DNA from 3 places in the Actinoallomurus bryophytorum genome. Region 1 is predicted to be linked to each of the others. Evidence: riboswitches for the same ligand, from Rfam matches in the RefSeq annotation. Region 1 holds a riboswitch; each other region holds the start of a gene.
The links. A riboswitch is a leader RNA that binds a small molecule or an ion and turns the genes downstream of it on or off. The one in region 1 is predicted to bind cobalamin.
Positions count from the first base shown of each region.

Region 2: linked by a shared signal. The riboswitch ahead of FB559_RS25340 (magnesium chelatase subunit D family protein) and the one ahead of FB559_RS01105 (SCO2322 family protein) in region 1 are both predicted to bind cobalamin.
Region 3: linked by a shared signal. The riboswitch ahead of cobN (cobaltochelatase subunit CobN) and the one ahead of FB559_RS01105 (SCO2322 family protein) in region 1 are both predicted to bind cobalamin.

Region 1 covers NZ_VFOZ01000001.1:224,797-228,856, forward strand. Annotated here, with positions in the region: gene FB559_RS01095 (hypothetical protein) at 617-829, opposite strand; gene FB559_RS46045 (DsbA family protein) at 862-1,884, opposite strand; cobalamin riboswitch at 1,911-2,070, shown strand; gene FB559_RS01105 (SCO2322 family protein) at 2,188-2,808, shown strand; gene FB559_RS01110 (energy-coupling factor transporter transmembrane component T) at 2,834-3,874, shown strand; gene FB559_RS01115 (ABC transporter ATP-binding protein) at 3,871-4,060, shown strand, end outside.
Region 2 covers NZ_VFOZ01000001.1:5,390,302-5,394,361, forward strand. Annotated here, with positions in the region: gene FB559_RS25325 (helix-turn-helix domain-containing protein) at 1-77, opposite strand, end outside; gene FB559_RS25330 (DUF6504 family protein) at 671-946, shown strand; gene FB559_RS25335 (LLM class F420-dependent oxidoreductase) at 958-1,983, opposite strand; cobalamin riboswitch at 2,095-2,264, shown strand; gene FB559_RS25340 (magnesium chelatase subunit D family protein) at 2,302-4,060, shown strand, end outside.
Region 3 covers NZ_VFOZ01000001.1:5,353,572-5,357,631, forward strand. Annotated here, with positions in the region: gene FB559_RS25130 (class I SAM-dependent methyltransferase) at 1-390, opposite strand, end outside; gene FB559_RS25135 (VOC family protein) at 416-805, opposite strand; gene FB559_RS25140 (helix-turn-helix domain-containing protein) at 819-1,661, opposite strand; cobalamin riboswitch at 1,746-1,904, shown strand; gene cobN (cobaltochelatase subunit CobN) at 1,965-4,060, shown strand, end outside.

The sequences.
Region 1 (4,060 bases):
GGGCCCATCTTCTCCAGGCCGGTCCCAGTCCCCCTGGCACCACCGCGGAAGCGGTGTGGCCACAAAGTCAGAGTACGCCCTGGACAGGACCCGGATTCGCCATCGCCGAACCGTGTCCCGGCCGACGACGGCGAAAGCCGCCGGCGAGGTGGTGACGGGCGAGCCTCAGACGATCAGCGACACGTCACTGGAGGCCGCCCGAACCGCGACGCGGTCCCGGACAGGCGACCGGTGGCCCGCCACGACGCGTACCGCCACGACCGCCGGCCGGGCCGACGGTGGCGGCAGCCGCCGAGGTGGTGATGGGCGGCCCGAGACGATCAGCCCCACGTCACTGAGGGCGACCGAACCGCGACGTGGCCCGCCACGACGCGTACCGCCACGACCGCCGACCGGGCCGACGACGGCGAAAACCGCCGGCGAGGTGGTGACCGGCGAGCCTCAGACGATCAGGGACGCGTCGCCTGGCGCCGACCGGACCGCCGGATAGGAGCCCGCCGCGATGCGTACCCCGACGACCGCAGGCTGGCGCCCCACTCGGGCAGATGGCACCCGCGGGCGGGCCACCCCCTCGGGCAGGGGGTGGGGCCCGTCCCGCGCGCCGGTGGCGGGCGCCTCACCCCTCGGGCGGGTGCAGGCTCATCGGGCCGTACACCTTGCGGCCGTCCTCGAGCAGGCTGACCTGGTCGACGCCGGCCTCGACCAGGCTCCGCCAGTTCTCCCCCACCCACGACTCGGCGTCCGCCTGTGTGGTCCACGTCTCGTCTCCGAGGTCGGGGGCCTCGGTCACCGATCCGTCGGCCTTCTCGTAGCGCCAGCTCCAGGGCATTGGTCTCCTCTGTGTCCGCAGTAGCCGCGGCCTCACCCGGCCGCGATGATCGCGTTGCGCAATCCTTCGGCCGTCAGCGTCTCACTCGAGGGCAGCGCCACGCCGCCCACGTTCACCGTCGGCGTGCCGAACACGCCACCCGAGATCGCCGTCTGGCTCGTCTGTCTCACCTCTGCCGCGTACCGCTGGCTCCGCACGCACGACCCGAACCCCGAGTCGTCGATTCCCGCGCTCCGGCCGTAGGACACCAGGTCGGTGGTGCTGAAGCCGACCGACCCCTCCGGCGGCTGGTGGAGGAAGAGCTGGTCCTGGAAGGCCAGCCACCGCGCCCCGTCGGTGATGCAGTGCGCCGCGGCCGACGCGCGTACCGAGTTCCCCGACAGCGGCTCACTGGTGAAGATCACGATCGGGTGGTAGACGATCTTCGCCCGCCCCTCCCCGGCGAGGTTCTTGAGCGTCACGTCGTTGACCCGGTGGAACTCCTTGCAGATCGGGCACTGGAAGTCCTCGTAGACGTCGACGAGCGGGACGGTGACCCCGGGCTTCGCCATGGTCACGGTCCCGACCGAGGACACCTCGGCCGTGACGCCGCTGGGCAGGGGGGCCGGCTTGCCGAGCGACTTGTCGCGCGAGACGAGCACGGCGGTGACCGCGACGCAGACCGCCAGGACGAGGAACCCGGCGACCAGGCCGATTACCAGCCCCCGGCGCCTGCGGGTGGGGACGGGCTGCCCGTACGGCTGCCCGTACGGAGGCTGCCCATAAGGCGGCTGTCCGTACTGCGGCGGGTACGGCTGCTGCCCGTACGGGGGTGCACCGGGCGGCGGCGCCCCGTACGGCGAGGGACCGTACCCGGGAGGCGGCCCCTGAGGGGGCGGTCCCTGCGGGGGTCCGTACTGGGGAGGAGGTCCGTACGGGGACGGCGCCGGAGACGCGGGGTGTGGCGGCTGCCACTCCTCGGTCGCGGGGCCTTGCTCTGGCCGGGGGGCGCCGGGCGGCGGATCATCCGGGGGCTCCGGGCCTTCGGGCGGCGGGCCGCCGGGGGATTGGCTCACGATGCGTCAGATTACCGGTCTGAGCCGTTTTGACGAGGTCTCAGCGTCCGTGGTCAACTCATCGGCAGCAGCACACGCGCCGACGTGGGGAAAGCCGGTTCGAATCCGGCGCTGACCCGCAACCGTGGACCGGCGGGCATCCGCCCGCAGGCGAGCCGGGATGCCCGCGCCGGCGCTGGGGCGTATCCGACGGATACTCCCCGTGTGGCTCTGAAATCCGTCGTGGTCTGCGGGTGGAGTCCGGGCGCGTGCTCGCGGTGCGCCCGTTCCGCCGGGACCTCGCAGAGCACCAGAAAGGCGCCCATGCTCAAGCGATCCGGCGTTGTGTCGGCCCTTGTCGTCGGGGCGACTCTCGCTTTCGCCGCCCCGGCGACGGCGGATGCCACCGCGTTCTGGGGTTACTGGCAGGCGAGCGGCTCGGACTGGGCCTTCGCCAAGACCGGCCCGGCCTCCGCGCATCCCAAGGAGGGCGCCGTCGAAGGCTGGCGGTTCGCCCGGTCGAGCGGCGACACCGGCACACCTCCGCGCGCCGAGCCCGCCTTCGCGAAGATCTGCGGGTCCACCGCCGCGCGGGCAGGCGACAAGCGGGTCGCGGTCGTCATCGACTACGGCGAACCGGCCGACGCGCCCGCCGGCGCCACGCCGCCCGCCGCCAAGACGTCCTGCGCGGTCGTGCCGCAGAGTGCCACGGGCTCGGACGTCCTCGCCAAGGTGGCCACGCCGAAGGCGGACAAGTCAGGCCTGATCTGCGCCATCGACGCGTTCGGGCCCTGTGCCCCGGCCGCTCCGGCGGCCACCCCCTCGTCCCCCGCGGCGAAGAAGAAGGACGCCGGCTCGACCGCGCTTACGGTCGGCATCGGCGTGGTCCTCGTGCTCGCCGCCGGCGGCAGCATGGTGGCCCTGCGGCGCCGCACCGGCCAGTGAGGGCGCCCGCCCGGCGGGGGCGCGGGTGAGTGCCGGACGGCACCTGCACCCGGGCGCCTGGTGGCTGTGGGCACTCGGTCTCGCCACAGCGGCCACCCGTACCGCCAGCCCGCTGCTCCTGCTGATGGTCGTGGCCGCCACCGGCCTGGTCGTGGCCGTGCGGCGCTCCGGTGAGGCATGGGCGGGCTCCTACGCGGTGTTCCTGCGCCTGGGCCTGGTGGTGGTCGTCATCCGCGTCGTCTTCTGGGTGGTGTTCGCCGCGCAGGCCACCGGGCCCGCGCTGTTCACGCTTCCGTCGGTGACGCTGCCGTCGTGGCTGGCGGGCACCCGGATCGGCGGCCCGGTGACCGCCCACGGCCTGCTCTCCGGCCTCTACGACGGACTGCGCCTGGCCGCCGTACTCGTCTGCCTGGGCGCCGCCAACGCCCTGGCCAGCCCCAGCCGGCTGCTGAAGGCGGTGCCCGGCGCGCTGTACGAGATGGGGGTCGCGGTCGTGGTGGCGATGACGTTCGCGCCGCAGGCGGTGACACACGTACGGCGCGTACGGGCGGCGCACCGGCTGCGCGGCCGTCCGGACCGCGGGCTGCGGGCCGTGCGCGGGCTCGTCATGCCGGTCATCGAGGGCGCGCTGGAGCGGTCGGTCGAGCTCGCGGCGGCGATGGACTCACGCGGCTACGGCCGGACCTCTCCGGTCCCGCCCGCGCTGCGCCGCGCCACGGCCGCGCTGACGCTCGCCGGGCTGCTCGCCGTGTGCGCCGGGCTCTACGGCCTGCTGGGCGGCGGCTCGCCGGCCGTCCTCGGCGCCCCGCCGCTCGTCCTCGGGCTGGCCGCGGCGATCGCGGGTCTGTGGCTCGGCGGCCGCCGCTCGCCGCGTACGCGCTACCGCCCGGACCCGTGGAGATGGCCGGAGTGGCTCGTCTCGGCGTGCGGTCTGGCGGCGGCGGTCGCGAGCGGGACGCACGGGTACGGAACCGGCCCGCCGCCGCTGACGGCCGCCGCGCTGCTGCTCGCCCTCGTCGTGGCGCTCCTGCCGCTGCGACGCGTGCCCGGCGGGGACAGGACGTGATCCGGTTCGAGCGGGTCGGCTTCCGCTACGCCGAGGAGGCGCCGCCGGTGCTCGCCGAGGTCGACCTGGAGATCGACGAGGGTGAGCTCTGCCTCGTCGTGGGCCGTACCGGGACCGGCAAGTCGACGCTGCTGCGCGCGGTCAACGGGCTGGTCCCCCACTTCACCGGCGGAATCCTGGCCGGCC
Region 2 (4,060 bases), 5.2 Mb from region 1:
CTGGAGGACTCACGGAGCCTGCGGAGTTCCATGCCCAGGCGGCGCCGGCGGACCGTGGGGCTTTGAGAATCGGACATCGAGCACCTCCAGGTCGACCGTCCTGGACGGGAGGGGTTGGGAGGGGAAGCGGTGAGGGGGATGGAGGGTCGTGGCCGGTGGCGGCGGAGAGCGACGGATCGTTCGCCCAGGGATGTCGTCCGCCGCTAAAGCGTACGCGAGCCCCGATGGCGATGGTCGGAGTTTTTGCCCGATACTACCTTTGAGCCTCATTTATGCAGGTCATCCCGACAATTGAGGTCACTCACCGTCGTCGTTCGAGCACCTCTTGCCACGACATGGCACTTTACCTGTCCAATGCTATGCGGCTCACCCTTTTGTGTCGTACGGACGATCCTAAAAGAGCCGTCTGATGGTCAGTGTCCCGGATTCGTCCACGGTGTCGCGCCGGTATCGCCTTGTGGTGCGGGCCTGGATGATCACCTCTCGGTCGCCGGGGAGTCCGAGCGTTACCCGCCGAGCCCTTCCCAAAACCCCCGATGCGAACGTATGTTCGATGACGCCCGCCTTCCCCCGGGCATCACGGCACCGATCGACCGGGAAGGCAGGCGGCCCGCGTGGGCGGAGTGAGCGGTGCGAGACGGCGTCCGCGAGACGCATGGACGAGGTCCACATGAGCCGGTCCTACGGCGAGCCGGTGGACGTCTGGCTCGTGGACGGGCGGCCGTCGCGGTTCGTGTGGCACGGCCGCCTCTACACCGTCCTGCGGGTGCTGGACCACTGGGTGACCACGCGCGACTGGTGGCGCGACCGTAACCCCGAGGCCGAGGAGACGACCGCGCGGGAGTTCTGGCAGGTCGAAGCGACCCCGGACAAGGAGATCGGCGTCTACGAGCTGCGCCATGACGAGGCGAGCGGAGGGTGGATGCTCTCGCGCGCCTGGGACTGACGCCCGGCCGGTCAGTCCCGCACGAAGTCCCGGATCGCCCGCAGCGTCGGCTCGTCCTTGACCCCCGCGATGAGCAGCGTCGTCACGGGGGACTCCCGCCACAGAGCGAGGCGCTCCTTGATCCGGCCGAGCGGGCCGAGCAGGGAGATGGCGTCCGCCAGCCCGTCGGGAACGGCGCGGACCGCCTCGTCGCGGCGTCCCTCCAGGAACAGCTCCTGTACGCGCGCGGCCTCCTCGGCGTAGCCCAGCCGGCCGATCAGGTCCAGATGGAAGTTGGTGTCCCGCGCGCCCATGCCGCCGATGTAGAAGGCCAGCGGGATCTTCGCGACCTCCAGCGCGGCCGGCAGGTCGTCACTGACGATCGTCGTGACCGTCGCCGCGATCTCGAAACCCTCGGGCCGGCCCCGCAGGGACTCGCCGAAGACCGGCTCGATCCGGCTCGGATCCACGAACAGCGGCAGCCAGCCCTGCGCGATCTCGGTGGACAGCGCGACGTTCTTCGGCCCTTCGGCGCCGAGGTAGATCGGGATGTCCGGCCGCACCGGATGCGCGATCGACTTCAGCGGCTTGCCCAGCCCGGTGACGCCGCTGTCCGGGCTGTGGCGGCGCAGCGGCAGCGGGTAGTGCGGGCCGTCATTGGTCACCGGCTCGGCGCGCCGCCAGACGTCGCGCAGGATCCGGACGTACTCCCGCGTCCGTGCGAGCGGCCGTGCGAACGGCACCCCGTACCAGCCCTCCACCACCTGCGGGCCGGAGGCGCCGAGCCCGAGCACGAGCCGCCCGCCGGACAGGCCGTCCAGCGTGAGCGCGTGCATGGCGGTGGCCGCGGGGGTGCGCGCCGACATCTGCGTCACCGCCGTGCCCAGCCCGATCCGCGAGGTGCGCGCGCCGTACCAGGTGAGTGTGGTGAAGGCGTCGGAGCCGTACGCCTCGGCGGTGAACACCTGGTCATAGCCGAGGCGTTCGGCGGCGAGCACCGTCTCGGTGTCGTCCACGGGATCCCGCTGCCAGTAGCCGAGGTTGATGCCGAGCTTCATCCGCGCCTCCCATGAAATAGAACGCGTTCTATTCAAGCACCGCCTCATTCAAGCATCCGGCGCCCGCAGGTCTCCGGTTCCGTGCGCATGTCGAGGACCGATGGGCCGTATGTCATGCTGTGCATCGGCGGTTCGCGGAGGAACCCGGTGCGATTCCGGGGCTGTCGCGCAACTGTGACCGGGAAGTTCTTCCTCACCGACAGCCACGGCGTGAGCCGGAAGGCCGAGGATGGGCGACGATCCGGCAGCCAGGAGACTCCGGCCGCCGATGACAGGCCACCTACGGGCGCGCAAACCCGAGGAAAGGACGATCGCCGGGTGAACAGCTACCCGTTCTCCGCCGTCGCGGGACTCGAGGACCTCAAACTGGCCCTCCTGATCAACGCGGTGTCGCCATCGGTCGGTGGCGTCCTCGTGCGCGGGGAGAAGGGCACGGCGAAGTCGACCATCGTGCGCGCTCTCGCCGCGCTGCTGCCCGGCGTCGACGTCGTCGCCGGCTGCCGGTTCTCCTGCGACCCCGGGGCGCCCGACCCCGAATGCCCCGACGGTCCGCACGCCGAGGCCGGCCGCGCCGGCGAGGTACGCCAGGCGCGGCTCGTCGAGCTTCCCGTGGGCGCGTCCGAGGACCGTCTCGTCGGTTCGCTCGACCTCGAGCGTGCGCTCACCGACGGCGTCCGCGCGTACCAGCCGGGCCTGCTCGCCGCCGCGCATCGCGGGTTGCTGTACGTCGACGAGGTCAACCTGCTCCACGACCACCTCGTGGACCTGCTGCTGGACGCCGCCGCCATGGGCCAGTCCTATGTCGAGCGCGAGGGCGTCTCGATTCGCCACGCGTCGCGGTTCCTGCTGGTCGGCACCATGAACCCCGAAGAGGGCGAGCTGCGCCCGCAGCTGCTCGACCGGTTCGGGCTGACCGCCGAGGTGGCCGCGACGCGTGACCCGGACGAGCGCGCCGAGGTCGTACGCCGCCGTCTCGCCTACGAGGCCGACCCCGCCGCGTTCGCGGCGGACTGGTCCCAGGCCGACGCCGAGCTCGCCTGGCGCATCAGCGAGGCGCGCGACCGGCTGTCCAAGGTCGTGCTGTCGGACGGCGCACTGCGGCAGATCACCGCGGTGTGCGCCGAGTTCGAGGTCGACGGGCTGCGGGCCGACATCGTGATGGCACGCGCCGCCATCGCGCTCGCCGCCTGGCACGACCGCGGCGCCGTCACGCCGGCCGACGTACGCCTCGCCGCGCGCCTCGCGCTGCCGCACCGGCGCCGCCGCGACCCCTTCGACGCTCCGGGGCTGGACGAGGACACGCTCGACGAGGTTCTCGACCGCACCGGCGACTACGACGTGGAGGAGGACCCGCCTCCCGGCAAAGTGCCGCCCCCGCGGCCCGCGCCCGACCTCGACCTGGACGATCAGAGCGGCGAGACGACCGCGCGCGACCCGGAGCCCGAGTCCGAGACCGACACCGAGCCCGAACCCGAACCCGATCCGGACGGCCCCGGCTCGGGCGGTCGCGAGGAGCAGGAGCACGCCGAGGGCGGCCCGGGCGAGGGCGCCCTGGTCGACATCGGGCAGGCGCTCTCCGGTGGCGGCCAGGACGAGAAGACCCGCGCCGACCGGCCGAAGCCCTCCCCGGCCGGTGCCGTCTACCGGCCGCGGCTGTTCGTCGTGCCGGGCATCGGCGAGGGCGCGCCGGGCCGCCGGTCACGTGCGCGCACCCCGTACGGGCGCACGGTCGGCGCACGGCCCGGCAGCCGTACGGTCCACCTGACCGGGACGTTGTTCGCGGCCGCGCCGCACCAGCGTTCGCGCGGCCGCACCGGCACCGGCCTGGTCATCCGCGCCGAGGACATCCGTGAGCCCGTACGCGAGGGCCGCGAGGGCAACCTCGTGCTGTTCGTCGTCGACGCCAGCGGCTCGATGGCCGCGCGCAAGCGCATGAGCGCGGTCAAGGCCGCGGTCCTCAGCCTGCTGCTCGACGCGTACCAGCGCCGCGACAAGGTCGGGCTGGTCACCTTCCGCGGCACCTCGGCGGAGACCACACTGCCGCCGACCTCCTCGGTGGAGGCCGGCGCACGGCGCC
Region 3 (4,060 bases), 5.1 Mb from region 1:
CAGCCCGCAGTCCAGCACCGTGTCGAACCTGCGTTCCAACCGCGAGAGCTGGAACGCGTCGGCGGCGGCGAACGTGACCTCGATCCCACGGTCCTCGGCCTTCTTCCGAGCGGCCGCCAGTGCCGTCTCGGCCACGTCGAAGCCCAGCACCGGCAGGCCCAGGGAGGCGACGTGGAGCGTGTTGTCGCCGCTCCCGCAACCCGCGTCGAGCACCGTTCCGGCGAACACGCCTTCGTACACCAGCCGCGCTATCGCGGGCTGCGGCCCGCCGATCTCCCAGGGCGCGGGGCCGTCGTGGTACGACGCGTCCCAGGGCTTCCCACTCATCCGTTCGTGCTGGGTCGGCTGCCGGCCACCGAACGGATCGCCGGCAAGGATTCGTTCCGACATCTTCATCCCCTGACTGTGACCGGGCTCAGCTTCCGGCGCCCGCGTACGTGCCGAAGCTCCAGAAGACCCCTTCGGGGTCGCGGACGGTGAAGCCCAGACCGTACGACTCCTCCTGCGGCGCCCTGACGACGGTCGCGCCCGCCGCGACGGCGCGCTTGAACAGGGTCGCGGGGTCGTCCGTCACGACGTAGACCGAGCCGGTGCCGGCCGGCAGGCCGGAGATGGAGCTGTCCTCGCGTGAGGCGCTGCCGAGCATGACGCCACCTCCCGTAGGCCAGCGGAGCTCGGCGTGGTCGACGCGATCGCCGGTCTCGTAGACGGCGACGCGTTCGAACCCGAACGCGTCGATGAGAAAGCGGATCGCGGCGTGGGCGTCGGAGTAGCGGATCGAGGGCCAGATCCTGGTATCGCTCATGGCCCTATCGTCGCTAAGGCTCCACCTCCTCGTCTTGGATGAATGGGAGGTCGTCGCCGGTCAGCCAGACCGACGGCGGACATCCGATGAAGGAGTTCCACTCGCGCGCCAGATGGGCCTGGTCGTAGTAGCCGCACGCCGCCGCGACGGCGGCCAGTGCGGGCCGTTCGCGCCGCGTCAGCAGGAGCTTCGACCGCTCGAAGCGCATGACGCGCGCCGCCTCCTTGGGGCTCAGGCCGTACTCCGCGGTGAAGCGCTCGCCGAGGTGCCGGCGGCTCCAGCCGACCTCGCGTGCGAGGTCGTCGATGCGGACGCGGCCACCGCGTGAGGTCAGGAGCCGCCACGCGTGGCCCAGCTCGGCCGAAGGCGCCGGCAGCCGGCCGAGGTCGCGAGACAGCACCTCGTTGAGGATGGCGAAGCGGGCGGGCCACGAGTGTGCCTCGCCCATGCGCTCGATGAGCTCGCCCATGCGCGTGTGGGCGAGCCCGTCGAGCGGGACGATCGTGGACGCGAGCTCGCCGGCGGGCATGCCGAGCAGCGACCTCGCGCCGTCGGGAGTGAGCGAGAGCTGGACGCCGTACTGGCTGCCGTCGTGCTCGATCAGCGCGGCCCGGGTGTGCATCCCGCCCAGGAGCGCGGCGAACTCGGCCGGCGCCTGCCGCGGGTCGGGCATGACCGTCGTACGGGTCGGCGCGCCGAGGCTGATGACGATCGTGAGGTACGGCGACGGGAGGCCGTGGTGGGTGCCCGGCGGCAGGCCCTCGTAGCGGTAGCCCGAGTAGTGCGCGACGAACGGCGCCAGGTGCGCCGGCGGCGTCACCTCGGCCCGCTCCATGATGAGCCCGGTACCGCTCATGCGCCCACGGTAGCCGTGGAGGGTGACATCCGGCACGTATCGGCAGGGCCCTGGTCTCCGTAGACTGTCCCGCGACGGCGAGGGAAGGAACCCGGTGCGATTCCGGGGCTGTCCCGCAACTGTGATCAGGTAGCGAGCCCGCGCATACGGCCACGGCGGCGAGCTGGAAGGCCGCGGGTGGTGGTACCGGTCCCCACGAGGGGGTCCGGGCCGCCGTGCGATGACCTGAGAGTCAGGAGACTTCCCGCCGTCCGCGATAGGCACCCGGCCCGGGGCGAGGACCCCCGAGGGAAGGACTCACACGTGCGCGTCTTGCTGCTCTCCACCGCCGACACCGAGCTCTTGTCGGCTCGTTCGGCCGGTTACGCGACCGGTAACCCGGCCCGCCTCGGCGTCGCCGACCTGGACGCGCTGTGCGAGGGCGTCGACGCCGTGGTCCTGCGGCTCCTCGGCGGCCTCAGCACCTGGCGCGAGGGCGTCGAGGACCTGCGGCGACGTGGCCTGCCACTCGTCGCGCTGGGCGGCGAGGCGAGCCCGGACGCCGAGCTGATGGCCCTGTCCACCGTGCCGTCCGGCGTCGCCACCGAGGCCCTGGACTACCTGCGCGAGGGCGGCGTCGGCAACCTGCGCGAGCTGGCGCGCTTCCTGGCCGGGATGCTGTCACCCGGCGACGAGGAGCCCTGGGCGCCGCCGCAGGCGATGCCCGCGTACGGCGTGCACGGCGACCCCGTCGTACGCGAGGGGCGGCCGACCGTGGGCGTGGTCTTCTACCGCGCCCACGAGCTGTCCGGCAACACCGCGTTCGTCGACACCCTCTGCGAGCGGATCGAGGCGGCGGGCGGCAACGCCCTGCCGGTCTTCTGCGGCTCGCTGCGCGCCGCCGACGAGGGCCTGATGGAGCTCCTCGGCCGCGCCGACACCGTCGTGGTCACGGTGCTCGCGGCAGGTGCGTCGGCCGAGGACGGCTGGGACGCGGGCGCCCTGGCCACTCTGGACGTCCCGGTCATCCAGGGAATGTGCCTGACCACGTCGCGGGAGGTCTGGGACGCCTCGGACGCGGCGCTGTCACCGATGGACGCGGCCATGCAGGTCGCCATCCCCGAGTTCGACGGCCGCCTGATCTCGGTGCCGTTCTCCTTCAAGGAGGAGGGCCCCGACGGCATCCCGGTGTACGCCGCCGACCCCGAACGCGCCGCCCGCGTCGCCGGCATCGCCGTACGCCACGCGCGGCTGCGGCACACGCCGCCCGCCGACCGGAAGCTGGCGATCGTGCTGTCGTCGTACCCGACCAAGCACGCACGCGTCGGCAACGCGGTCGGCCTGGACACGCCGGTCTCGGCGGTACGCCTGCTGGCGGCGCTGAAGGAGGCCGGCTACCAGGTCGGCGACCATCCGACCGACGGCGACAAGCTCATCCACACACTGATCGCGGCGGGCGGTCACGACGTGGAGTGGCTGACCGAGGAGCAGTTGCGCGCCGCGCCCGCGCGGGTGCCGCTGGCGGACTACGAGCGATGGTTCGCGGCGCTGCCGGACTCCCTGCGCGAGGGCGTACGGCGGCACTGGGGCGAGCCGCCGGGCGAGCTGTACACCGATGGCGACGACATCGTGCTGGCGTCGCTGCGCTTCGGCAACGTGCTGCTGATGATCCAGCCGCCGCGCGGGTTCGGCGAGAACCCGGTCGCGATCTACCACGACCCCGACCTGCCGCCCTCGCACCACTACCTGGCCGCCTACCGCTGGCTCGACGGGACCTTCGGCGCCGACGCCGTCGTCCACCTCGGCAAGCACGGCACTCTCGAATGGCTGCCCGGAAAGGGCCTCGGCCTGTCCGCGGAGTGCGCCCCCGACGCGGTCCTCGGCGACCTGCCGCTCGTCTACCCGTTCATCGTCAACGACCCGGGCGAGGGCACCCAGGCCAAGCGCCGCGGGCACGCGACCATCGTGGACCACATGGTGCCGCCGATGGCGCGCGCCGACACGTACGGGGACCTGGCCAAGCTCGAACAGCTCCTGGACGAGTACGCCACGGTGCAGGCGCTCGACCCGACCAAGTTGCCCGCCGTGCGCGCGCAGATCTGGACCCTGATCGAGGCCGCCCAGCTGCACCACGACCTGCACATCGACGACCAGCCCGACGCGACCGCGTTCGACGAGTTCGTCCTGCACGTCGACGGCTACCTGTGCGAGATCAAGGACGTGCAGATCCGGGACGGGCTGCACATCCTCGGCGACGCGCCCGATCCCGAACAGCGGGTCAACCTCGTCCTCGCGGTGCTGCGGGCCACCCAGGTCTGGGCCGGGCGGCACGGCGCGCTGCCGGGCCTGCGTGCGGCCATCGCCGCGCGGTACGGCCTGGACGAGAAGACCCTGCTCGCCACCCCCGGAGCGGAGGCGAA